Regions from separate parts of the Oceanobacillus sp. FSL K6-0118 genome, predicted to be linked through region 3. Evidence: riboswitches for the same ligand, from Rfam matches in the RefSeq annotation. Region 3 holds a riboswitch; each other region holds the start of a gene.
What was found. Region 3 has a riboswitch for cobalamin ahead of MHI02_RS17955 (hypothetical protein). Riboswitches for the same ligand answer to the same signal wherever they lie in the genome.

Region 1: another riboswitch for cobalamin. It lies ahead of MHI02_RS04975 (ABC transporter substrate-binding protein); the one in region 3 lies ahead of MHI02_RS17955 (hypothetical protein).
Region 2: another riboswitch for cobalamin. It lies ahead of MHI02_RS00190 (ribonucleoside-diphosphate reductase subunit alpha); the one in region 3 lies ahead of MHI02_RS17955 (hypothetical protein).

The regions. Positions count from the first base shown of each region.
Region 1 covers NZ_JBBOVR010000001.1:958,333-960,610, forward strand. The annotation lists gene MHI02_RS04970 (purine/pyrimidine permease) at 1-114, opposite strand, end outside; cobalamin riboswitch at 527-722, shown strand; gene MHI02_RS04975 (ABC transporter substrate-binding protein) at 967-1,947, shown strand; gene MHI02_RS04980 (FecCD family ABC transporter permease) at 1,907-2,278, shown strand, end outside.
Region 2 covers NZ_JBBOVR010000001.1:46,244-48,521, reverse strand. The annotation lists gene MHI02_RS00195 (ABC transporter ATP-binding protein) at 1-594, shown strand, start outside; cobalamin riboswitch at 852-1,043, shown strand; gene MHI02_RS00190 (ribonucleoside-diphosphate reductase subunit alpha) at 1,163-2,278, shown strand, end outside.
Region 3 covers NZ_JBBOVR010000003.1:35,356-37,633, reverse strand. The annotation lists gene MHI02_RS17960 (IS1634 family transposase) at 1-643, opposite strand, end outside; cobalamin riboswitch at 876-1,086, shown strand; gene MHI02_RS17955 (hypothetical protein) at 1,212-1,493, shown strand; gene mmgD (citrate synthase) at 1,477-2,278, shown strand, end outside.

The DNA.
Region 1 (2,278 bases), on a different contig from region 3:
ATCCATCTGGTAAATGGCTCCAATTACAATGGGCATAGCAACAGAGCTTGCAAGTAAGAAAACGAACCATTGAACGGTTTCCATGGTTGTGCTTGCAAAGTTAGATTTATTCAATTCAAACACTCCTATTTCTGTAAAGAAACTATTAATAGTAATATTTTATCATTAGTTTTCTATATTTGGAGAAAAAAGTATACGAACCATTTGATTCACGTTCCAAAATTAATCTTAATATGTCATAATTCTGCATGATTTGCTATAAAAAGAGTATGCTTTGTTTTCATTTTGCGTATTTAGTAGTATGATAAAATAGTAATGGAAAATTATATACGAAATGGAATTAGGTGTCTAATATAGACTGAAAGTGAGTGTTCAAAAAGGGAGATGAAAAGGACCGAGGTCGGCTAACTGCGCAACGTCCTTTTGCAACGCCGATACTAGCACGTCCTGTGCGTCGCAGTTCGAGGCGGTGTAGCTTTCGTTACCGGAACGTATGCAGTAAATACGTGAGGAACGGAAAAGCAAGCATTCATGCGAAATGCGAAGTGTCATTTTCACCGGACTTTTTGAACAACCTCTTAAAAGGGAAGTTGGTGCAAACCCAACGCGGTCCCGCCACTGTAAATGGGAGCGAACTACAAATACCACTATACGTTATGTATGGGAAGGTGTAGTAAGCAATGATCATGAGCCAGGATACCTGCCTAATTCAACGCACTAGTACCTACGAGGATGGGAGGAAGGTGGTGACAGGATTATACTATCTGGAATTATCTGCATCTTTACGTTCATCTGTAGAGATGTTTTTTGTTTTACAAAAGTATTTAGCAGTTAGGAAAGCATAAAAATCTTTTCCATCTGGGGATCCGATTACTCGCCCCACCGTAAAGATTTTCATGAGTGCAACTAAGGCATTCATCCAAAAGTATGGAGAATGCCAAGTTTTCTAAGGGGGATTTGTAAAGAATGAAAAAGTTAATGTCGCTTTTATTTTTAATGTTTTTCGCAATTGGAATGATTGCTGGTTGTGGTAGTGAAGAACCAAAGGATGCAAACACTGATAATAATGCTGAAAATACAGAACAAGCGGAACAAGCAGGAGATCAAGCATTCCCAGTAACCATTACGGATGCAACAGACCAAGAAGTAACGATTGAGAAAGAGCCTGAAAAAATCGTTTCTCTAATTCCAAGTAATACAGAAATTGCCTTTGCATTAGGCTTAGGTGATAAGGTAGTTGGAGTATCTGACAACGATAATTATCCGGAAGAAGTTGCGGATATTGAAAAAATTGGTGGAATGGAATTTAATATTGAAAAAATTATATCTTTAGAGCCTGATTTAGTATTAGCACATGCTTCTAGTATGGGAAGTTCTGAAGAGGGATTTCAACAATTAAGAGATTCTGGTATCCCAGTTCTTGTTGTAAATGATGCAACAAATTTCAATCAAGTATATGATACGATTCAAATGATTGGTCAAGTAACTGGTACCGAGGAAGAAGCGGAAACAATCATAACCGATATGAAGAATGAATTTGATGATATTCAAGCAAAAGCAGAAGAAGTGGCAGATAAGAAATCTGTTATTTTTGAAATTTCCCCTGCGCCAGAAATTTATGTAGGTGGAAAAAATACATTTATGGATGAGATATTAGCCACAATAAATGCAGATAACGCTATAGAGGAGGAAGGTTGGCCTAAAGTAGATGAAGAAACATTGTTAGGCTATAATCCTGATGTCATCATTACGACGTATGGTGAGTATACAGAAGATGCTATAGACCAAGTGAAGGAAAGAAAAGGTTGGGAAGATGTCACTGCAGTTAAGGAAGACCAAGTATTTGATGTCCAAACTGATCTTGTAAGTCGTCCAGGCCCAAGACTTGTTGAAGGAGTTAAAGAAGTTGCGAAAGCAGTTTACCCTGAAATATTTAGCGAAGAATAAGATTCTTGCCTATACATTAGCAACTATATTTACGATTCTTTCTTTATTATTGGGGATATCTATCGGTACGGTTTCTGTACCAATAGTAGACATCGTTCAAATTATTGGTGCAGAAATCTTTCATTATTCTATTGATCATATTGACCCGATGTATCAAAGTATTGTATTAAATATTCGATTGCCAAGAGTCATCTTAGCAGGACTTGTTGGGGCGGCACTAGCCATTGCTGGTGCTGCCTTTCAAGGTCTACTTAGAAACCCATTAGCAGATCCTTATACATTAGGGGTTTCTTCAGGTGCCTCAGTGGGTGCAGTTGTCACCATCTTTTTT
Region 2 (2,278 bases), on a different contig from region 3:
AAACAGGTGGTAGATTTGCCTGAATATAAGCGTTCTAAATATATTGGTCGTGTCTTTCAGGATCCTATGGCCGGAACAGCACCATCTATGACGATAGAAGAGAATTTGGCGATGGCGTATTCTCGTATAAGAAAGAGAAAACTTAAATTAGGTGTTACAAAACAGCGAAAAGAGATGTTTAGAGATTATTTGAAGACTCTAAACTTAGGTCTAGAAAATCGATTAACTGCAAAAGTTGGATTACTTTCAGGTGGGGAAAGACAGGCATTATCCTTATTAATGTCTACCTTTACACAGCCAGATATTCTTCTTTTAGATGAGCACACAGCTGCTCTAGACCCGTCACGTGCAGAATTAATTACAAGTTTGACAGAAAAGGTTGTCAAAGAATCCGGATTAACAACATTAATGATTACCCATAATATGCAACAAGCATTGGATTTAGGAAATCGATTAATTATGATGGATAAAGGGCAAATTATTTTCGATGTTCGTGGGAAAGAAAAGCAAAATCTTACTATCGAAAATCTTCTGCACGAATTCCAACGCATTCGTGGCGAACAATTTGGTAGTGATCGTGCGGTGTTAAACTAGTATCAAATCTATTAAAATAAAAGGCACAAGGGCATTTTGAAATGCTTTTGTGCCTTTTTATCCCACTTCAAGCCTCTATGGGAGATTAACTGCCGTAAAGGTCCGATAAGTGTGGCTAACCATCAGTGGGGGATGAAGGAAAAAGCCCCCACTGATGGAAGTCTTCTTTATGTATTTTTTGTATTGCTTTCTATTAAACTCTATGATATGTTTGATTCATCAATATATTGTACATAACAGCAAAAGAAAATACTATATATAGTGAATAGACGAATGGTGACTGTAGTCTTAATAGGGAATCTAGTGTAAATCTAGAACTGCCCCCGCAACTGTAAGTGTTACGAAAGAGAAACCCACTGTATTAACAGGCATTAAAGACTGTGATATGGGAAGGGCTCTAGTAGGTTTGATACACAAGTCAGGATACCTGCCATTTTTCTTTAGTTTCAAATCCCCGGGGTGAGGGATGGTGAAATGATAGATTGGTACATACTTTCTGTCGTTTATAACCGTTCATGCATCCTCAGGTGAACGGCTTTTTTGCGTTTAATATATAAGGAGGGCTAAGATGATTGGAGAAATGGTCAAAGAAAGCGAAAAGTTAAATAAGGTGATAGAAAAGGCGGCAAAAGGTCTATCCTTAGACATAGGCTTATTCATAGAAAAAGTAGAGACAAGTCTTAACCATTATCAAGAATATGAAAAAGGATTAGATTTTCTAATAAAAAAGGCGCTAGAAGAAATAGATGAGGCAAACCCAGATTGGTCCTTTTTTGCCGCAAGACTTTATTTACAAAGATTATATAAACAGGCAGCAATAAACCGAAATTACGACGATAAAAATAAAAAATACGGATCATTTCTTAAACTAATAAAGAGTTTAACGGATAAAGGTATATATTCCAGTCATTTCCTGGGAAAGTATACGGAAGATGAAATTAATTATTTTGGGGATTTAATAGACCCAGATAAGGATATGAATTTTACATACTTAGGGATTTATACTTTAGCTACTAGATATTTGGCTACAGATTTTGAGAAGAATACACATGAGCTACCACAAGAACGCTGGATGATTATTGCGATGCATTTAATGCAAAATGAAGATAAATCAAGACGGACGCAACTAGTAGAAGAGGCATACTGGGCACTAAGTAATTTGTATATGACAGTAGCAACCCCAACGCTAGCAAATGCCGGCAAAACCCATGGTCAGCTATCTAGTTGTTTCATTGATACAGTCGATGACAGCCTTCAGTCCATTTATGATAGTAATACAGACATTGCTAGGTTATCTAAAAATGGCGGTGGAATCGGGGTTTACATGGGTAAAATTCGTTCCAGAGGTAGTGATATAAAAGGTTTTAAGGGGATGTCCAGTGGAGTAATTCCATGGATTAAACAGTTAAATAATACAGCTGTAAGTGTTGATCAGTTAGGAACGAGGAAAGGCGCAATCGCAGTATATTTAGATGTATGGCATCGAGATATTGAGGCATTTTTAGATCTTAAGTTAAATAATGGCGACGATCGAATGCGTGCTCATGATATTTTTACCGGAGTTTGTCTACCTGATTACTTTATGGAACAAGTAGATAAGAGAGGGGAATGGTATTTATTTGATCCGCATGAAATTCGTCAGGTTATGGGCTTTTCATTAGAAGACTATTTTGATGAGCAAAAG
Region 3 (2,278 bases):
CATATTGTTTTAAACCGTCTTCTTCTTCGATTTCAAAGAAAAAGTTTGTGCAGTCATAATATAGAATCTGTGTGTTTCTATCCACTACATTTAGACTGTTTTTATACACCATTTCCTCTATGTAATCTGATTGCTCGGCGAGGACACCAAGTGCCCGATAAATTTGATGTGACTGAAAATGTGCAGGTTCAAGTAAGTCTTTCGAATGTTCAAACGTTCCTTTTTTAGAGGTCGGATGTAGAATCCGTAAATAAAGAAGGCGCGAAAGTATTTCATTCAGATCATATTTGAATTCATACTCCTGAGATATCTTCTGGCAAATTTTATCCAGTTTTAACCCATGGTAAATAGATTGTAAAAAGAGGTAACCAGCATTAAATAGCGTCTGTTTATTCAATGGTATTTGCTTGGCAGGACTGTATTTGGTGACGATTTTATAGTTTCGTTCCTTTTCTTCCAGTGTTAACTTTTTAGCGTATTCTTTTGCCCAGGTATAGGGATCCACACCAGGATGCTTTTCTAAAATTTCTTTGTCATTTCCCAAGGCTTCAACAACTTTGGTTGTCCTTTTATTGCCCCGATAAATATCTTTAATTACAAAATAAGACTTGGAATTTTTAGAACGACTCACTTTAATACGCATAAAATTACCCCCAAAGCAGCTAATGTTACCTTAATTATAGTATATTACGAAATGTTACGCAATAAAATTATGAAAAATTTGACAAAAAAATAAAGCCGTACCAAGGCTTTTGCGCGTTTTTTTTATTTAAGGGTGTCAAACTCCCGGAGTCCGTTATTCTGGGCTCTTGGAATATACAAAATTTATGTAATTATTGAAATATTAAAGCGACGATGTTATACTTGGACTAATTCAATAGGTTTAAGGAATAGGTGCAATAAAATACTTTTTTAATGCAATCTTTTTATTGCTTAAAAGGGAAATCGGTTAAAATCCGATGCTGTCCCGCAACTGTGTATGGGAGCGATTCGATTATATACCACTGTTTTCATTCATATGAAAATGGGAAGGTTCGAAAAGTGATGACCATGAGCCAGGAGACCTGCCTATTCTAGCAACATCCAAACCTACGAGGATAGGAGGTGTTAGATGCGACTGGGTTGACATGATAGCCATTGTTATCATGCTTCATCTTAATCCGCTTTTTATGTGTTTATGCATGCTAACAACTTCTATAGGGAGTTGTTTTTTGTTTTCTGAAATAAAATCGGAACACTTGGAGGAAAACCCAATGTATGGGACCGTTAGTTATTTTATTAAAAGGTTAAAGGAAATCATGATGAATAATTTAGTTGTTGATCAAGCATCTACATTGCAAGTGTGTTATTCACAAATAAAACAAGAGATTCGTGCTTACGCAGAAAATAAAGAGAAAGAGGAGGCTTATTTACTTAATTTTGAAAGGGCTTTCGACAATGTACGAAAAGATTTACTAGGACAAGAGGGGGAGTTTGATGAAAACGAATATTGACTTTGTTCCAGGCCTTGAAGGGGTTATTGCAGCAGAAACAGCGATTTCTTTGCTTGATACAGAACAAGAAAAAATCATCTTAAGAGGCTATGATCTTATTGAATTGTCGCAGCGATATGATTATTTGGATGTTGCGCATCTGCTTTTAGAAGGTAAATTACCTAATTTAGAAGAAAAAAGTGAAATGGAAGAAAAGCTGAAGGCTGAATACCATGTTCCTACTTTTGTAAACGATGTTTTTTCTTTATTGCCTAAGCGGTTACACCCGATGGATGGATTGAGGACTGGTTTATCTATTTTAGCCGGCATTGATAAGAACATGGATGATCGTTCTATAGAAGTGAATAAAAACCGGGCCTATGAACTATTAGCAAAGCTTCCGACCATTACCGTAAATAGCTATAGAATTCTAACTAACGATGAGCCCATTTCCCCACGTAAAGATCTACCGTATAGTGCGAATTTTTTATATATGATAACCGGAAAAGTGCCATCAGAACAAGAAATGGAAATTTTTGATCGATCCCTACTTTTATATAGTGAGCACGAAATGCCAAATTCAACATTTACAGCGAGAGTCATAGCTTCCACACAATCCGACTTATACGGATCCTTAACTGGTGCAGTTGCATCACTAAAAGGGAATTTGCACGGGGGAGCGAATGAGGCTGTGATGCATATGTTGCTAGAAGCTAAAACAGTCGCTGGATTTGAAAAAATGCTAATGGGTAAGTTGGAACGGAAGGAAAAGATTATGGGGTTTGGACATCGTGTATATATGAAGA